Regions from separate parts of the Cellvibrio zantedeschiae genome, predicted to be linked through region 1. Evidence: predicted binding sites of a transcription regulator. Region 1 holds the regulator's gene; each other region holds the start of a gene.

Region 1 (5,039 bases):
CGTATTTGTCGTGATAAAGCTTGGGGCCACCCATCCAACCGCATAAAAATAAAGTGAGCTTATCGCGCGATTCAGTGAGGTCTTGTTTATGCATGGCACGAATCACGGCTGCTTCTGGTAACTCATCCATAAAGTGATAAAAATCATCTACCAATTTACGGATTCCCGCTTCCTCACCGGCGGCTTTAAAGGAGTTGTCAGAAAATCCGTAGAGCGGTGTACTGGTCATGAAAAGGTACCGAAATTACTGAGTTTGCCAAAGCTATTGCGTTGCGCAAAAATTGGGTGAGATTACTTGATTACTGGCGCTGAGCAAGCTGGTGTCATTATCCAGCGTATCTTGCGTTAATTCAAACAGGAATGTTCCCGCCAGCTGTTGGTTGAGGATATATTGGGCTTTTTTCTTAACAAGTTCCGGCGTTTCGAAATATAGATTGCCAATTTTTCCAGAATTAATATTGCCCTGCTGTTGTTTGATTTTTTCGACTATTTGTTTGTGCGCATAGTCTTTATTAATCTGCGTATTTTTTCCGCCGATAAACTCAATACCGTAGGCCGGGAAACCGACGAGCAACTTTTCTTTTTTAAATCCTCTGTCTACAAAAAAATCAATACTATTTTTAAACGTGGAATAATCGGCGTGGTGTTTTACGGGTGATGATTCCCATGCGCCGGTAAAATCGTAAGCCATTAATGCAAGATAATCGACATGCTCTTGAATTTCGGGTAAGTATTGTTCGCCATACCAATAGCCCGCAAAAATATCTGTCGTCAGTGTGATATCTTTGGGAAGCTCTGCGCGTAAGGCTGCAAGTAATTCTACGAGCAAACGGCTTTCAACTGGATCATTGCCACCTTGTTTGTGCGCGGCTTGTTTTGTCCAATATTCCCAATCTATATCAACACCGTCGATGTGATTTGCAGCTACATAAGCTTTTACATTTTGTGTAAATAATTTTAGGCGCTCTTTATCGGCAGCAATTTTTTGGAATGCATCGCCATATCCAACCGCTCCGCCAATGGATATAAATACTTTTTTGTTTTTTTCATGTGCTGCTTTAACAATCGGACCAATAATTTTATCCACATCAGTTGTTTGCAAACTGCCATATGCATTGGGTAGTGCAAAGGTCAATGTGATGTGGGTAAATTTATGCCAGGGAATTGATTCAAGTGGCAATTGATTGGCTGACCAGGTTGGATAGGCAACCACTACAGGCATGCAACGGGTTTGTTTGGCGTCGGTGCAGGCGGTAAGTAGCAGACCTGCGCTTAGGGTAAGGATTAATAGAATAAATTTCACAATCAAAACTCCTTGTGTTCGTTGTATTCCCAGTTGGATATTGGCTAGAAAATATCGCTAGTCATCAAATAGATTTTCGTTAGACGTTTTAAATGCAATTTAGGTTGCACTATGCGCGCTAACGAAAATGTTTGACTGCCGGGATTTTAAGGAGTCTAGTCTGTGTTAATGGTGATGCAAAGGCAACACGCAGGTAAAAGTACTGCCTTTGCCCAGTTCGCTGGTGATTTTTAATTCGCCGTCATGACGCAGGAGGACGTGTTTAACAATGGCCAAGCCCAAGCCTGTGCCGCCGGTGGCACTGTTACGACTGGCGTCTACGCGGTAAAAGCGTTCGGTTAAACGTGGTAAATGTTTACTATCGATGCCGGGGCCATTATCGGTAACCGAAAAATAGATATGTAAATTGTCTTTCCATGCACGCAAATCAATCACACCATTTTCTGGTGTGTATTTCACGGCATTGATCGCAAGGTTAGAGAAGGCGCTGTGAATTTCTTTTTCGTTGGCGTGAATGCTAATCGCCTGGTCACATTGCAAACGAATGGTTTGTTGCTTTTCATTGCCCAAAGCTTCTGCTTCGTTTTTGATGGAAATTAACAGCGGTTCCATCTCCAATTCTTTTTGATTGTGCCCTGCCTCGGTGGTTTCCAATTTTGATAAAACGAGCAAGTCGTTAATCAATAGCGACATGCGTTTGCCTTGCTGCAAAATTTGCTGCAAAGGTTTATCCCACGCGGGCATGCTGTTGTTATCAGAAATGGTTTCAATGTAACCATTGATTACCGTAAGCGGTGTACGCAATTCGTGCGAAACATTGGCCACGAAATCCTGACGCATTTGCTCAAGGTTGTGCACTTGCGTGATATCGCGAATCACAATCAAACGCTCTTGTTGCCCGAAGCGCGTAATCTGGATTTGCAATTGCTTATTGGGGTGGCGTGGCGAAGGTAAATCCAAAGGCTCCGCGTAATCGCCCGTTTCAAAGTAGTGAACGAATTTAGGATCGCGAATAAAATTGATGACCGATAAGCCCTGGTCTTTAGTGCGGAAACCAATCATGCGTTGCGCAGCAGGATTCCAAAAATCCAGATGGCCGCGCCAATCCAAAATGATGATGCCGTCTTTTAAGGCAGACGTAATTTCCTGAATGCGTTTAATAACAGCTTGCAGATTTTCTTTCTCGATTTGTTGCTGGCGTTGCAGGTTGTACATGTTGTCGAAGATTTCACCCCACAAACCGCTCGACTCCGGGGGCGCATCAGTACCTTTGATCAACCATTTGTTGAGGCGATACATTTGGTAAAAGAGCCAGGCGAGATAGAGGCACAGGCCGGTAAACAACAGCCACCACTGCAAGCCAAACAGAACGCCGTAGCCAACGCAAATTACAAAAATAATGAGCAGGCGGCGCAGCTCAATTTTAAAACCGGTCAAAAACAAAAGGTTGGCCTCGCGAGTGTGGAGCAAAAAGCAGCCAGGGCTGCTTTAGTGAAGTCGCATATTATGCTTAAGCTTCTATTTTAGTCGAGAACCTGTAGCCGGTGCCGCGCACGGTCTGCACCAGATCTTCGTGGCCATCAATACTCAGGGCTTTGCGCAAGCGACGGATATGTACGTCTACGGTACGCTCTTCCACATAGACATTGCCTCCCCAAACGTGATCCAGCAACTGGCCACGGGTATAAGCGCGCTCTTGGTGAGTGAGGAAAAATTCCAACAGGCGATATTCAGTCGGGCCCATATCCAGTGATTGGTCATGGATGGTAACGCGGTGGCTGGAAGGATCTAAACACAGACCTTGCACGATAATCGGTTGGCCAGAAATTTTAGGGTCAGCGCGGCGCAATACGGCTTTTAAGCGCGCAACCAATTCACGGGGAGAGAACGGCTTGGTGATGTAATCATCGGCACCGACTTCCAAGCCCTGGATTTTGTTGTCTTCTTCACCCTTCGCGGTGAGCATGATAATCGGGATGTCAGCAGTCACTTCATCGCGCTTTAAACGGCGCGCCAGTTCAATACCGCTGGTGCCGGGCATCATCCAGTCGAGCAAAATCAAATCAGGCTTTTCATCCACAATCAGTGCATGGGCATCCTGCGCATTGCTGGCTTCAATACAATCGTACTCAGCCATTTCCAAGGCTACACGCAACATATCGCGAATAGCGGATTCATCATCGACAATTAAAATTTTACGTCCTGACATAAGGTTCTGCTCTGAAAGACTCACTGGTTTGTGAAACTATTGTTGCAGTCTATTTAATAAAGAGTTTGTTACACATTCGTGACACTTGCACTTATTTTGTCGATAAGCGCCACATTTCTTTCATAAATTTGCCGAAAATACCGGCTTGAGCGGCCGAGGTTCCTTTTTTGAGCTGATGAAGTCTCGTTTAAAAATGATGCTAAGATGAATTCGGCTATGCGGTTATAACAATGAAAAGCCACTGGAATCGGCAAAACCTGACTTTAAATAACAAGGAACATCTGGATATGAAAAAACTACTGACATTTTGCCTTGCTTGCTATTGCTTCGCCCTGCCTGCCTCTGCGATCGAACTCACCGATAAAAACTTCCTCAATGTGAACTCCTGCTTTAGCGGGCCTTTTGCAAGCTTTGATAGCTGGCGAGCGTTCCTCGCCCAACATAAACCCGGCGCCGCCGAGCGCATGGCTAAACCTGAAAACAAACAGGTGGAAGAGGGTTTGCGCAAGATGTTTGAGCATTATCAAAGCGCCGTAGTATGTGAAAACTTTGATTATTTGGTGGATGGCATTTTGGTTCGCGGCTTTTATGTTGCACCCAAACCTGTCGCAACACAGGACAAGGCCTCTGCTAAACAACCCAAACTACCCCTGCTGATTTTTAACCGTGGCGGCAATGGCGATTTCGGCGCTTCGGTATTTGGCTACATTATGATGAATTTCTTCCCCATGGCTGAGCAGGGGTTTGTAGTGATTGGCAGCCAATACCGTGGGTTTATCAAAGGCATTCCCAATTCAGGTGAGGATGAGTTTGGCGGTAAAGACCTGAGCGATGTACTCAAACTGGTGGAGTTGGCAGGTGCATTCCCGCAGGTAGATAGCAAGAAAATCGGCATGTATGGTTTTAGCCGTGGCAGCATGATGACCTATATGGCGGCCAAACAATCACCTAAAATTTCGGCCATAGCCGTGGCTGGTGGAGTGGTTGATCTCGCGGCGGAATTAAAATTTCGGGCAGAAATGGAAAATGTCTACAAAGACCGAATTCCTAACTATGCCATCCAAAAAGAACAGGCTTTAGCAGAGCGCTCGGCGCTTTTATGGGCAGATAAAATTCCCAAATCCACACACATTTTGTTGTTGCACGGTGGTAACGACGAGCGGGTTGATGTAGCCAACGCAAAAGCAATGGATAAAAAACTTACCGAGCTTAAGCATCCGCACAAGCTTGTTATTTATGAAGGCGATAACCATTCGATTGGAAATCATCGCAAAGAAATGCAGGATGAATTGGTGGCTTGGTTTAAAGATAATTTGACGAACAAAAAGCCTTAAGAGAATTGCTATTTCCGCGCACACTGAATTTGTCGAAATTTAAATCTTCGATTAACTCAGTGTGAGCGATACGGTTTTCAACAAATTACTCAAACACTTTCCGCGCTTTAAACAAAGCTTCTAAATATTCCATATTTTCTGATTCATGGCGCAAATCAGTTTCGGGAACTCCTTTATTCGCTGCGATGCCTGC
Region 2 (5,039 bases), on a different contig from region 1:
AATGACATCGCGCTCTTTTTTAACCACTTCGTATTCTGCTTCCAATGCCGTTTTACGCTCTGCAAAACCGGCTTCAGCTTCTGCCATTTTTGCACCCGTAACACCTTTCAACTCCAAACGACGATGCTCAAGTTTCAGTTCCTGAATTGCGTTGTTAATACCGCCGATACGCACTTTTTCGATGTGAGCTATGTCATCGTGTAACTTAAGCGCGCGCTTCATGCGTGCATCAACTTCTGGCCAAAAATTCGCAGCATCCTGTGTTAATAAAGGTTTGCCATTTTCGTTGATGGAAACCAGATAACCGTAAAAATTTCCCCATTCGCGGCGCTCGATAGCGACCGCATCGCGCGGGTACTGCCATGCATCCATTCCGTTTTCCAGCACCCACATAAAATCGCGTGAGGTAATATCTTTGTTGCCGAGTTTAATTAAATAGCGATTCAACAACTCCTGCTCTTCCGGAATTTTATAACCGTTGTCACGCGCGATAGCTGCAGCAATAACTTCGCTGCGCACGACTTCGCCCATAATGATTTGTTTGTGTCCGGCGTTATCAGTCACGCTGGTTAATACAATATTTGCTGGCCAGAAGTGACCGAAACCGCGCACTGCAATTAACCCAAGCAAGCCAATTACCATCAGCATACACAGAGTTACAGCGCCACCGTTCAACCAAATCCACGGCGATCCACTTTTGTACCAAAGTACGGGTGTTTTCAATAAATTTTTCATGTTTTGAATCCCGTATTAAAGATTGCTGTAACGTTTACGAAGACTTTGGCGAACTATTTCTGCCACAGTATTTACAACAAATGTCAGTGCAAGGAGTAACAAGGCAGCGAGGAACAGCACGCGGAAATGTGTACTGGCTACGGCAGTTTCCGGCATTTCTACCGCAATGTTGGCCGACAAAGTACGCATACCTTCGAAGATATTAAAATTCACTACCGGGCTATTACCCGTGGCCATTAACACAATCATGGTTTCACCCACAGCACGACCAAAACCCATCATGACGGCAGAGAAAATACCTGGGCTAGCCGTTGGCAGAACGACACCAACCATGGTTTGCCAACGCGTTGCGCCAAGTGCAAGTGAACCTTGCGTGAGATGGCGCGGAACACTAAACACTGCATCTTCTGCGATAGAAAAAATACTCGGGATTACCGCAAAGCCCATCACCAATCCAACAACCAATGCGTTGCGTTGCTCGAATTTCACATCGTGATTAGTAAACCATTGTGGAAGGCTACCGTCGAAAAACCACACTTCCAGATAAGGGCTGATATCAATACACGCCCACACCGTCAAAATAATGGGCACCACTAAAATTGCCGCCTCCCAACCTTCGGGCACTTGCGCGCGAATGGCTAAAGGTAATTGGCTCCAAATAAAACCAACGATCAGCATGACGATAGGAACAAAAATTAAAATGCAGAAAATTGCGGGCAAATGATTTTCGAGGAATGGCGCAAGCCATAAACCGGCGAGGAAACCCAAAATAACGCTGGGTAATGCAGCCATAATTTCGATCGTAGGTTTTACCATGCCGCGTAGTTTTGGCGTCATGAAATAAGCGGTATAAATCGCACCCATTACACCGAGCGGAACAGCAAACAAAATTGCAAAGAGCGCAGCTTTGAGCGTACCTAAAGATAAGGGTACAAAACTCATTTTTGCTTCAAAGTTATCGCTACCCGAAGATGCCTGCCAAATATAATCAGGCGCATCGCGGCCTTCGTACCACACTTTTTCCCAGAGCATGCTAAATGAAACTTCCGGATGTTCGTTCCATACTTTGGCCATGCTGACTTTTTGTGTTTGATCCAACAACAAAACGCGACCATTAATTGGTGACAAACCAATTTTTTCAACAGGTGTTGTACCCATGGATTTAATTAACAAGGTACGTGCGGAAGTGCCGTAATAAATTCCAATATTGCCTTTGTTATCCGCAGCCCAAAAACCGCGGCGAGAAAATTCCGGCGCAATGTGCGTGACAGCCCCGGAAAGTGATTCGAAATCGCGAACATGGGTAACGTGGTAGCGATTGTTTTTATCGCGCACCATCAACCATTGGCTCACGCTTCCTTGTTCAGTACCAATTGCAAGTGAACCTGTGCTCACAAGAAAACGCATAGCAGTCACCTTGCCACCTTCAACCGTGACGGGTTCGTAGCGCTCCGCTGCATTAGGTTTGCTCAGGTTGTACAAATAGAGCTGGGATTTATCATTTGCCACAACCAGATAGCGCCCATTGTCATCCACTTGCATCTGCGTAACCTTTTCGCCTTCCGGTAGCGGAGGCAAGTTAAACACTTCTGTGCTCGTGGTGGTTTCTTCAGTAATAGGATTGGTTTTTGTGGTCACCATCGCCAGCAACAAGCGGTTATCGGCAGTGGCCGCAGCTAGCACGGGGCCGTTGCTAGTATCTTGAATCGCGAGAGTAGAAATCGCGGCTTTGTTAGGATCTAACGCAAACGGGGCTTCCCCCAAAGGAAAATCAAGGCTTGGGGTAACCACACGTTTGTCGTCGGGGTAACTTAAGTTGTATTGCGCTTTAACCACGGCAACTTCGCCGTTGCTGTAACCATAAGCGACTAAACCATGGGAGGACTCGCTGCTTGCCAAGGTGGTGAATTGCGCGTCCGCAGATTTGGGTACTTGCTGATTAATCGTGCCCGCACCGTCAAGTGCATTAAAAAATTGAACAGTGCCATTTCTATGATAGGTAGCGCCGATCTCTTCGTAGCGCTCAAGGGTAATAAATTCTGCCGGGCTAGAGGCAACTTGCTCATTCACCGGTAAGGAATAGGTTTTTTCGACATCGACTGAAGCACCGCGCAATAGTGGAATAACTTCTGAAAACAGGTAGACGAAAATCAACGCCAGCGATGCAACGACGGCTATGCCGGCCACCATAATGCCGTAACCCGATACTTTATCTTTGATGTTGCGCCAGCGACGCAATTTGGCGCGCTGCTCCGCGTTTGGCATCAATTCTGATGTCTTGGCAGCGATGGAAACAGGTTGGGACATAAGAATTCACCTACTGAGGTATTGGCACATAAAATACTAACAGCCGTAGATGACAGATTTGTTACAGCTCCTTGTATTAGCTCATCAACAGCATAAAAAAACCGCTGACATGCAGCGGTTTTTTCAAAGCCTAAACTGTGCAGATTATTTCAACAGCTTGGCCAAGGTTTTCTCTGCCAAATCAGCTGGTAATGGGATGTAACCATCACGCTCAACTGCTTGCTGACCTTGTTTAGACAATACGTACTTGAAGAATTCAAGCTGCAACTTATCCAATGGTTGGTTTGGCTTTTTGTTCACGTAGATGTACAGCTGACGAGCCAATGGGTATGAACCATCCAAACCGTGCTCAGCATCTGCTGGAATCAACTCAGAGTAAGAAGTTTTAGAAATTGGCAATGCACGCACGCCAGAAGTCTTGTAACCAATACCTGAGTAACCAATGCCGTTGATAGATTCAGACACGCTTTGTACCACTGATGCAGAACCTGGTTGTTCGTTTACAGTCGATTTGAAGTCACCTTTACACAACGCTTCTTCTTTGAAGTAACCGTAAGTACCTGATACAGCGTTACGGCTGTACAGAGAAATACCGCGTTTTTCCCACGCGCCAGTCAAACCTACATCACCCCAGTTAACCAAATCCTTCTCGCCACCACACTTACGGGTTGCAGAAAAAATGGCGTCTACCTGACCAATAGAAAGACCTTTGATTGGGTTATCTTTGTTTACATAAACAGCCAAAACGTCGATAGCAACCGGTACTTTGGTTGGCTTGTAGCCGTATTTAGCTTCAAATGCTTGTACTTCCGCTTCTTTCATTGCGCGGCTCATTGGGCCGAAATTTGAAGTACCTTCAGTCAAGGCTGGTGGCGCAGTAGAAGAACCAGCGCTTTGGATTTGAATATTTACGTTTGGATATAATTTTTTGTAGTCTTCTGACCAAAGGGTCATCAAGTTTGCCAAAGTGTCTGAACCAATACTGTTCACACTACCAGAAACACCGGTAGCAACTTTGTATTCTGGCAATTTTGAATCTACAGCTGCTTGTACGGCAACTGCACAAGTCATGGAACCAATAAGAGAACCGGCAAGCGCCAATCCTTTAATAAATTTGTTAGCGTTCATTGAGCGTTTCCTTTAGGAAAGGTGACGTAAATTTAAAGGTGAGCCTGCCTCACCCTTGACGCTCAATGTATCAACCAATTGTGACAAGTTTATGACTGAAACCACTTTGTTCGTAAATTTGTCACAATTGTGCGGCGGTTATTTCACCACCTTGAGGAAAGATTTTTTGGGAGTATCGCCACTGTTATCAGGCTTGGTTGGCGCAGGCTCGGGCGGCTGCGGCGGAGTTGGCGGAACCTCTAATTCAAACATCATTCCCTGCCCATTTTCACGGCCATAAATTCCCAATACAGCTCCGCACGGAACATAAATATTATTCACCACACCACTAAAGCGCGCACTAAACGAAACCGCTTCGTTGGCGATAAATAAATCCTTAACTGCAGAAGGCGCAATATTTAAAATAATCTGCCCATCTTTATTAATGTGTTGTTGCGGTACTGCAACACCGGGAACATTAGCGAACACAACCAGATGAGGTGTGCAATTGTTGTCGACCAACCACTCGTAAATGGCGCGCAACAAGTAAGGGCGATTCGATGTCATTTCCATAGCAAACTCACAACAAAAGAAAAAGCGAAAACCAGATTAACACCCAAAAGAAAGGGCGACCTATAGTCGCCCTTTTTCGCTTCCGATTCTAGTCAATCCTAGTGAATATCTCGCCAGAATTCTTTATTCAGGAAGTACGCACACAACGCAAAGATCAGGATAAAGAGCAAAACGCGCTTGCCCATATCTTCACGGTGAGTTGCTGCTGGCTCACCCAGGTAAACCATGAAGTTTACGAGGTCGTATGCCGCTTGATCAAATTCTTCTTTTTTCATTGAGCCTTTGATCGCGCCTTCAACCAAACCACCGCAGTGCTC
Region 3 (5,039 bases), on a different contig from region 1:
GGTGCATTCGAAAATGCCCTTATTGCGATTTTAATTCGCACCAAGCCAATGATGATATTCCTGAACAGGATTATGTGAACGCATTGCGTTTTGATTTACAGCAAGATGCAGAGTTGGCCCAAGGCAGAAAACTTGCCAGTATATTTTTTGGCGGTGGTACGCCGAGCATCTTTTCTGCAAATGCAATTGCGCAAATTATCAAAGATGCTGAAAATATTATTGGTTTTGAACCTGATATAGAAATAACACTCGAAGCAAATCCGGGAACTTTTGAGCAGGAAAAATTTTCGGGTTTCCGCGCCGCAGGTGTAAACCGTCTCTCTATAGGAATTCAAAGCTTTAATGATGTGCAATTAAAATTGCTTGGCCGTGTTCACGGCCGCGAGGAAGCCCTGCGCGCTGTGGATGTAGCGCGTAAGGCAGGGTTCGATAATATCAATCTGGATTTAATGCACGGCTTACCCGAACAATCGGTTGAAGATGCTAAAGCCGACTTGGCGCAAGCAATAGCCTTAGCACCTGAACATATTTCCTGGTATCAATTAACGATTGAACAAAACACTGCGTTTTATTCTGATCCTCCGATTTTACCTTTTGAAGATACACTTGCTGATATTCAAGATGAAGGCCAATCGATGCTTGCGCAAGCCGGGTACGAGCAGTATGAAATTTCTGCCTACGCCAAAAATAAACAGCGCGCTCGCCACAATATAAATTATTGGGAGTTTGGCGATTATTTGGGAATTGGTGCTGGTGCCCACGGTAAAATTACCCAACCAGAAAAATCCCTCATTACTCGTTTGTGGAAAACCCGTTTGCCCAAACATTATCTGGATTCTGTAACGAGCAATAAAATTTCCACCAATCTAGCTGGCCACCAAAATGTATTTGGTGCGGGTAGTGACATTCTTTCACCATCATCATTGCCACTGGATTTTTTAATGAATGTTTTGCGTTTAAATGATGGCGCACCAGTGAAATATTTGGCCGAGCGAACAGGTCTGGATCTAGGTTCATTGGACCCGCAATGGAATGAGTTAACGCAAAGAGGTTTAGTTGAAGTATTTGAAGGTAAACTACGAACTACAGCACTTGGGCGTCGGTTTTTAAATCGTGTGTTGGAAGCATACGCTGGCGGCTAATAAGATCAAATAAAAATGGAGGCTTATGCCTCCATTTTTTTATTATGGTTGTTGTCCTTATCGTGTTTGTTTTTATGATTTATTGTTGGTTATGCGTGAGCGCTGGCGGTATTAATTTCACCCTCCCAGCGTAAATGATCTGTGTGATGCAATATGCGCATATTGCCTTGGTAATCTTCAATCAGGGCACTACAATTTTCTATCCAGTCACCTGTGTTGCAGTAACGCAATCCATCTTGCTCAAACAGCGCGGGGTAATGAATATGGCCGCAAATTACGCCATCGTAATTGCGCCGCTTTGCTTCACTTAAGCATTCCTGTTGATAGGTATGAATTGCCGCTTTAGCGCCTTTGATATTGCTTTTAATAAGACCTGCTAATGAAAAGTACGGGCGTCCCATCCATTTGCGCAAACGATTTCCCCAACGGTTGATAAACAATAATAAATCGTAGCCGTGGTCGCCTACGATACGCGCGAGCCATGAGTGATTGATGTAAGCGTCCATTGCATCGCCGTGCATAATTAAAAAGCGTTTACCATCTGCACTTAAATATTCGTGTTCATGTTGAATTTCAATAGGGCCGAAATATTGTCCGCAAAAACGGCGCAAGGGTTCGTCGTGGTTGCCGGGTACGTAAATTACGCGAACACCCCGTGCTGCCAATTCGTAAAGTTTTAAAATTACCTGATAGTGTTTTTGCGGCCAACAAAAGCGGCGCTTGAGTGACCAGAGATCAACAATATCGCCCACTAAATAAAGCGTGTCGCAATGAATATGATTGAGAAAATCGAGCAGGTAATCTGCTTTGCAATCGCGATAACCGAGATGCACATCGGAAATCCAAATGGTGCGGGCATTAACGAGCGGGGTTGCAGTGCGGAGTGGAATCGTTGATTCACGTTCAATGGCTAAGGCATTTGACAACACAGAGCTGGATGCATTCATGGGGCGTTTCCATGTGGCTGTTTGCAAAAATTTTTGCAAACTCACATGACGGAAACGCAACATTTATGTGAATTTTTAATGACGACTGATGAGGCGTGCTAGAAAAAATCCAATTCCTTGATGAGTTCAAGCAGCAATAAAACGACTACTGACCGGAAGCAAGACGTTTGGTTTGGGCGCTATCCTGGCGCAACCAGTGCAACACCGCGAAACGGCTTTCCAGCATATCTCTGTAGGTTTGCAGGATTACGGCGTTAGGTTTTTGTTGTTGCTCCAACAGATGCAAGCGCTCTGTTAGAAAAGCGATATCGCCTTCTACCTTGCGTGCTACATCTTCACTGTTATGTTCTACATCGCCTATGCTAAGTCGCGTCATTGATTCTCTCCTGAGATGTCCTTAATTTCGCTCATTATCCTCTGTTTCTGACGCCACTAATAGACGACATTCTCCTCAAGCTTTGTAAGCCAAAGCTCACAAAACCTGTTTTTTGCTCAAGGTCAGTACAAATAGCAAGGTGGCAGCCAGGACGATAGACGGACCTGCCGGGCTATCCCAAAAGTAAGATGCAGCAAGGCCAAGGCATACCGCGATACTACCCAAAAGACTGGCGACTACAGCCATAGCTTCCGGTGTGTGAGTGAGACGGCGGCTGGCGGCAGCGGGAATAATCAGCAAAGCAGTGATAAGCAATACTCCAACGACTTTCATGGCTATCGCAATCACCAAAGCCATCAGCAACATAAGTGCGGTGCGCACCTTGTTTACCGGAATCCCCTCCACTTGGGCCAGTTCTTCATGAACGGTAATGGCCAGTAAAGGTCGCCACAACCACGCCAATGCACCTATAACTGCTAATGAAATCAGCCAAATACTGACGAGATCGACCTTGTTAACTGAAAGAATATCGCCAAACAAATAGGCGAGCAGGTCAATGCGTGTGCCGCTGAACAAACTAACGCACACCAGACCCAAAGCGAGGGTTGAGTGAGACAAAATTCCCAGCAGGGTGTCGGTCGCTAGAAAGCGATTGTTTTGCATGCCGACCAATATGAGCGCCAGTAACAGGCATCCTATAGCTACCGCAAGGTTTAGGTTTACGCCCAATAACAATCCAAACGTAATCCCTAATAAAGCTGAATGCGCCAGGGTATCGCCAAAATAGGCCATGCGCCGCCAAACCGCGAACGAGCCTAAAGGGCCAGCGACAAGGGCTACAGCGATTCCCGCGAGAATTGCGTACAACAGGAAATCAGCCATGGTGATGATGCTCGCAAGAATCGGTACAACCAACATGACCCTGAATCACATTGCCATGAGCGTCATGTTGGTGGTCGTGATGGTGATGATAAAGCGCTACTTGAGGTGTAGCGCCAGCGGTATCGGCAAGACTTGCGCCGAAAAGGGCGAGATAGGCGGGGTCGTTGGTGACTTTATCCGGGTGCCCATGGCAGCAAACATGCTGGTTAAGGCAAATGACCGTATCTGTTGTCGCCATCACCAGATGCAAATCGTGTGATACCAGCAAAACACCGCAGTTGCGCACCTTACGAATATCGTTAATCAGGGCATACAACGCCGATTGACCGCTCACATCAACACCTTGAACGGGTTCGTCGAGCACCAGTAATTGCGGATCGCGCAGCAGGGCGCGGGCCAGTAATACACGTTGGGTTTCGCCGCCGGACAGCAGTTGCATGGGGCTTTTTCCCAGCTTTTGAATGCCGGTTAGCTCTTGAACTTCAGCCAAATTGGCGCCTGGCGGGCCACCCAAAAGTAGAAATCGGTCAACGTTTAAAGGGAGGCTGGCATCAAGCTGGAGCTTTTGTGGCATATAGCCAATACGCAGCTCAGGCGCACGCTCAATCCTTCCTTCGTCGATTTTGATAAGCCCTAAAACACTGCGTACCAGCGTTGTTTTACCGGCTCCGTTAGGGCCAATCAGGGTGACAATTTTGCCTGCTTCCAGCGTTAAATCGGCTCCCTTTAATAAGTGGCGACCGTTGCGAACAACGCTGACGCCCTGTGCGCGTATCAGAGTCATGCGTTAATCCTTGATTGTGCTTTTTTGGCAGCTTGGGCAAAGGCCATTAATTTCTACGCTGTGGCTCGCCAAAGTGAAACCTGCTCCAGCTGCAGCATCCAAAATACTTCTATTCAATGGGGCGTTGTCCAGCTCAACAGCTACATTGCAGCTCTGGCAAATCAGAAAGTGGCTTTGATGTTTTTGTGTCGGCGAGGGGCAACCTATAAAGGCGTTCAAGCTATTAATGCGATGAATTAAGCCTTCTTCCAGCAAGAAGTCCAACGCGCGGTAGACCGTTGGTGGTGCAACCTGGCGAGTTGAGGCTTGCGCGAGCATTTCCATCAGCGCGTAAGCGCCAAGGGGTTTGTGGCTTTGCCAAACCAGTTCCAATACTTGCTCGCGCAAACTCGTCAAACGCACACCGCGCTCATCGCACAACTGGCGCGCAGACTGAATTGCATCGCTAATACAATGACTGTGGTTATGGTGGCTACAGGCTTTGGCGAGGGTGTACATGGTTTAGTATTGAGTAAAAGTAAGGAGGTGTTATGTTACACTATAACCTTTCATCTCACAGCGTTTCACTGGGCGAGCGGGTTAGGATTATGGGTTTCGGGTTTTTACAGTTGGCTGCGACATTGACATTCCTGGTGGTCAGCTGCGCAAGTCAGGCTAAGCCGCTTGTATTATCCAGCCTTAAACCCTTGACCTTGATTGCTCAGGAAATCACGGGTTCAAACGCAGATGTGGATACCCTTCTACCTGCCTCGGCCTCTCATCACGATTACCCATTAAAAGTCTCCGATCATGCGCGCTTGCAAAAAGCTGACGTGTTTTTGTGGATTGGGCCTGAGTTGGAAAGTTTTCTGCAAAAGCCGGTCGCAAATTTGCCGCGTACAAAAATTCTTACCGCCTATGATCTTCCG
Region 4 (5,039 bases), on a different contig from region 1:
ACCCCTTTGGGGCAGCTTTGCTGTGCAAAATTGCTCTCCTGCAATTTTGTGGACAAGCACGACTGCTTGGATGCAGGAGGTAGAGCAACGCAGGAGCAGTTGCCGGACGAAAAGTGACTCGCCAGCAGGCGAAATAAATCTACCAAAAGAATTGAACAACAACTTTCTGAAAAATTTTCAACGACACAGATACCAACTTACAAAATCCAAACCTCAACACGACGATTAATATTTTTACCTTCTTCCGTATTGCTCGCGGCCAAGGGCGCTGCATCGCCCATGCCTTTGGCGACCAATGGGTAAATACCACGTTGAATTAATTGTTGCTCAACCACTTTCGCACGACGTTCAGATAACTCCTTACCCTTCCCAGCATCGCCCTCACTGTCAGAGAAACCAAACAATTGCACACGTTTAGGGGCGTTCACTTCAACATATCGCGCTACACGGTCCAAATCGTTAAGCGATTTAGTATCCAGTTCATCGCTGCCACTTTTAAAGCGAAAGTTAATCGATAAACGTTCAGAGCGCGCGGTCAACTCACGCATATCCGTTGGGTAAAAATCATTATCAAAAGGTTTACCCAATTTAATATTTTGCGAGACAAAACCTACGTCTTCCACAATCGATTGGCCGCGTTCAGTTACCACAAAATGGATAAACTCCTGGGCTTCAATGTTGGGATTAACTTGCGGTGTGTAGAAAAATAAACGGCGTGCCAAAGGATAATCTTCCGTGCCCACGGTAAAGTGAGTAGGCATAATCGCTTTGTTTTTATCAGAAGATGAAATAGCAATTAATTTTGCGTGGCGCACATAAGGCAAGCCGATAAACCCAATTGCACCTGCTTCTCGCGCTACCGAATCAGATAATTCACTACTCGATTCCACTCGCACCGCAGACTCAGATAATTTTGCTTTGCGCGAATCCAATACCAGGGCTTTAAACGAATCCCAGGTACCCGATTTATCATCACGCGCATAAATTTTTATCGGGAGATCTTTGCCGCCCAGCTGCGACCAATTAGTGATTTCGCCGGAAAAAATACCTACGAGCTGATCAATTGATAAACTCGATACAGCGTTGCTTGGGGACGTGATAATGGCCAAACCATCCAAACCCAGCACATGTTCGCTGCCTGGCAAAGTAAGGTCTCCAGTTTTGGGCAACAGCTCCTCGCGCTCTTTATCTTTAATAGGACGCGATGACATACCCATATCAGTTTCATCTTTCAACAAACCACTAAAGGCGGTTCCTGAACCGTGGGCGTGCAATTCAATAAACTCAATATGGCCGTTGATTTCGCCGGAAATAATTTTTTCATTGGGCGCTGCGGGGTTTACGTCGGTATGAACATTATTTGCGCCCTGGCTCATTAAATAGGCTTCAATTAAACGGGGCGCCAATTTTTCACCAATGGTATTAGAACCATGCAGGCGGAACAGCGGTTTATCCGCCTTGGTGAGATTGCCTGAAGCCGCGCCGCTTTTGGCTTTTAAACGCGACTCCACCGTAACATTTTGTACGGCTTTAAATAAAAACACTTCACCGGCATCCATAGGCAGAAACGAACGCAGCAAATAACCGCTCATAAAAATAATTAACGCAAATGCGGCTGCATTAAACACATGAATACGAAAGCTATTGCGCGATTTTTTACGTTGCTTTTGTGCTTCAGCATCTTCCGTAGATGCCACAATCGCATCTTCCATTTTGCGAATTTCCCACACCAGCGCAACCAATTCTTCGTTTTCAGTGGTTAAAGCTTTTTCTAATAAATCTGCACGATACTCTTCATCTTTAAGCACCATGTTAAGCGGAATATGCATTTTTAAATGGGTTTCGCACAGGCGCTTTAAATTCCACACCTTATCCACCAGCGCTACATTGTAGTGCAGGTGCTTGTGAGCTTTAGGGGACATATTTATTTTCTCTAACGCGAAAGGAAAAAAGGTGCGCGCACTATATGAAGAAAAAATGACAAAAAGATGACAATTAAAATGTAGAACCGAAGGGGGATTTAAAGCGAACTGAATGATGGGGGACCTGCGTCCTTGCAGGTAGGGTGCCTGAATTTTACATCGGATGCTGCAGAGGCTTACTGCAAGGCTATTTACCCACACTAAAATGACAAGACAATGACAAATTCTATTTTAAATCTTAATGCGCACATTATGTCGCTGTTTAATCTTTATAGAGTTCCAGAGGCTTGAGCTTTTTAATTTTTTTAAGCATTTCGGCACGCTTGCTAACGCGGCCCTGCTTTTCATAAATACTCGCCGCCAGCTCATAAAAACGAATGTCATTCGCTTCCAGTTGAAGCGCCCGTGTTACAAAATCCAGCGCAGCTGCATAATCGCTCTGGTCGTAAGCTGACAATGCAAGATTGTATTGGAAGAAAGGATTGGACTCACGATAGCGTTGTGCCATACGCGAATATTTTGCAGCCAGGTCTTTATTGCCAATTTGGCGATATAGGTAAGAAAGATTATTCATGACCGTCAAATCTTCCGGGTCAATTTCCAATCCGTGTAAATAGGATAGCTCCGCTTCGCGCCATAAATTCATACGACTGTAGAGTGCCCCCAAATTACTCCAAACGTAGGTTTGGCGATCGTTCAGGCTGATAGATTTGCGCAAGCTCAGGAACGCATCGATATAATTTTTATTCTCCAGATACTCCATCGCCCGGTTGCTGTAGAACTGCGCGGCTGCCAACACATCGCTGATTGAATGCTGACGGTAGTTAGATCTGTATCTGTCCATTTCCAGATCAATGATGACGTCATCATTATTTAAGATATTAGGGTTTTCGCGCGACATGGGCACCTTGACGTTCACATGACGCAGAAAAACCATCTCCTTCTTATTACGCAAATCCCAGGTTGGGGGAATTTCCACTTCATTTACCAGCGCATTAATCCCCACCGAGCGCGCCAAGGCCACATAGAGCAAGGTAAAACTCAGGCAATTGGCGCGCCGCTGCTCAAAAGTCACTGCGGGCACCTCAGTCACATAGGCGTGATAAGCAATGGCGCGACCGCCATATTGTTCAGAGGATAAGAGCGCTATGTGCAGGTTTTTCACTTTCGCGTAATAGCTTTCCCCATGGCGGGTCGCCTTTTTGGCAAACGCCTCCATTTCGGGGGTAACCTGGAAAATATCAAGGTCGGGCAGCTCTGCATCGCTTACGGGATGTCCCAGAATAGCTTTACCTGAGAGCAGGTCAGCCACATTTGCAGAATAGGCTTGCACGGGCTGCCCGGAGCCTACGGTGGTGCAACCCGCTGCCGCCAGTGCGCATAGCACTATAAAAAATTTTACTAAACAAACTCTTATCATTATGGTTTTCCGGTTTATCTGCCCGCTAAGTATAGGCCAAATGGAGCTTATTCAATTCCCGGCCCCCGGCTAACGGGTACTAGCCTGCAAATGGGAATGCATGCTCCCGGAGTTTGGGGGACAGGCGGTCCTCATTTGACCATTTCTATCGAAGATGACACTTCATCGCCCTAAACAATAGCCGAAGTGCACTGGAGATGAACATATTTGCAGCGGCATTTCCGTAATCCTTAAGAATTCTTAAGGATTAAAGCTCACTATTTTCCCTGAAGACCCATGCGAGCGCATAAAACGTCGCTCAACGCCTAATAAATAATTCGTTGAATTTAAACAACAATTCTTAAAATTGACACACCACATTCAAAGCCCCTTCGCCATAAGGTTCACACAATGCATCAAAAAAATGCACAGGTTTTTTAATTAGCCTTGTAAGCGTTCAAAAATCCAAAAATCTGTGAAACCAAAAATTCCATTTCATCAGCGCGCCTGAATCATAAATGTGCACATCTGAAAATTCGTGATTTTTCGCGAACCAAAAATGCACAAATAGATTTTTTAAAAGTGCTTGGCACAGAGTTTGAATAGGTCACCTTGTAACAAAAACATTTATGCGTGCAGTTAGAGCACACAACACAAGCCACACTGACCAGACAGAAAATTTTAAAGATTCATTTCGACTTGTTTGATTCAGCACTTATCAGGAGCAGGGTTATGAGCGTTAAGCTAGACAACAAATCGGTAAAACCTTTTTCAAAAAAAATGAGCATGCTTAGCAAACTCATTAAAACCACCATCGGTTTCGCAGCTGCATTTACTTTGATGAATGCCGCTGAAGCAGCCACCGGAAAACCTGAAAAAGAAAATTTAAAATTCGGCTTTATTAAACTCACCGACATGATCCCGCTCGCCGTTGCACTGGAAAACGGTTACTTTGAAGATGAAGGGTTAAACGTAGAACTTGAAGCACAGGCAAACTGGAAAGTTGTTTTAGACCGCGTGCTAACAGGACAGCTTGACGGCTCACACATGCTGGCTGGTCAACCCGTTGGCGCTGCAGCAGGTTTTGGTACCGCAGGTGAATTGGTATGGGCTTACACACTCAACCAAAACGGTTATGCCTGTACCGTGGGCAATGATATTTGGAACATGATTAAGAAAAATGTTCCCAAAGGTGCAGACGGAAAACCTACACATCCTATGTCAGCTGCCGTATTAAAACCGGTAATTGAAAATTACAAAAACCAGGGCAAACCATTCAATATGGGTATGGTATTCCCCGTATCCACACACAATATGGGCTTGCGTTATTGGTTAGCCGCCGGTGGTATTAACCCTGGCATGTACGCACCGCAAAAAGGTGATATCACCGGCCAAATTGGTTCAGATGCAATGCTCTCCGTAGTCCCGCCACCACAAATGCCCGCAACACTTGAAGCTGGAACTATTAACGGTTATTGCGTGGGTGAGCCATGGAACCAACAAGCAGTTTTCCGCGGCATTGGTGTACCGCTTTTAACAGTGCACAACCAAATGGCCGACAAAGTTTTTGGTGTGACCAAAGCCTGGGCTGAAAAAAATCCGAACACCCACATTCACGTTGTGAAAGCACTGATTCGTGCCGGCAAGTGGTTAGATGAAAAAGAGAATGCGAACCGCAAAGCAGGCGCAAAAATGATTTCAAATGCTAACTACGTAGG

What was found. Region 1 encodes PhoB, which activates phosphate uptake and scavenging genes when phosphate is short. Its sites were predicted from a motif close to TGTCATAAANNTGTAACA; they were not measured.
Region 2: the regulator PhoB is predicted to act here: its motif matches at 3,091-3,108, upstream of IE104_RS02415 (ABC transporter permease subunit).
Region 3: the regulator PhoB is predicted to act here: its motif matches at 2,156-2,173, upstream of IE104_RS16935 (UDP-2,3-diacylglucosamine diphosphatase).
Region 4: the regulator PhoB is predicted to act here: its motif matches at 1,977-1,994, upstream of IE104_RS01100 (substrate-binding domain-containing protein).

What each region holds. Positions count from the first base shown of each region.
Region 1 is NZ_BMYZ01000005.1:54,448-59,486, reverse strand. It holds gene IE104_RS18470 (group II truncated hemoglobin) at 1-229, opposite strand, end outside; gene IE104_RS18465 (glycosyl hydrolase family 18 protein) at 263-1,303, opposite strand; gene phoR (phosphate regulon sensor histidine kinase PhoR) at 1,469-2,773, opposite strand; gene phoB (phosphate regulon transcriptional regulator PhoB) at 2,814-3,512, opposite strand; gene IE104_RS18450 (alpha/beta hydrolase family protein) at 3,800-4,846, shown strand; gene IE104_RS18445 (polysaccharide deacetylase family protein) at 4,932-5,039, opposite strand, start outside.
Region 2 is NZ_BMYZ01000001.1:533,578-538,616, reverse strand. It holds gene pstA (phosphate ABC transporter permease PstA) at 1-735, opposite strand, end outside; gene IE104_RS02415 (ABC transporter permease subunit) at 751-3,042, opposite strand; gene IE104_RS02410 (PstS family phosphate ABC transporter substrate-binding protein) at 3,187-4,170, opposite strand; gene IE104_RS02405 (ClpXP protease specificity-enhancing factor) at 4,309-4,722, opposite strand; gene IE104_RS02400 (ubiquinol-cytochrome c reductase) at 4,821-5,039, opposite strand, start outside.
Region 3 is NZ_BMYZ01000004.1:35,091-40,129, forward strand. It holds gene hemW (radical SAM family heme chaperone HemW) at 1-1,142, shown strand, start outside; gene IE104_RS16935 (UDP-2,3-diacylglucosamine diphosphatase) at 1,232-2,089, opposite strand; gene IE104_RS16940 (hypothetical protein) at 2,235-2,465, opposite strand; gene znuB (zinc ABC transporter permease subunit ZnuB) at 2,562-3,347, opposite strand; gene IE104_RS16950 (ATP-binding cassette domain-containing protein) at 3,340-4,131, opposite strand; gene IE104_RS16955 (Fur family transcriptional regulator) at 4,135-4,629, opposite strand; gene IE104_RS16960 (zinc ABC transporter substrate-binding protein) at 4,662-5,039, shown strand, end outside.
Region 4 is NZ_BMYZ01000001.1:228,189-233,227, reverse strand. It holds gene IE104_RS01100 (substrate-binding domain-containing protein) at 198-1,922, opposite strand; gene IE104_RS01095 (transglutaminase domain-containing protein) at 2,185-3,342, opposite strand; gene IE104_RS01090 (CmpA/NrtA family ABC transporter substrate-binding protein) at 4,102-5,039, shown strand, end outside.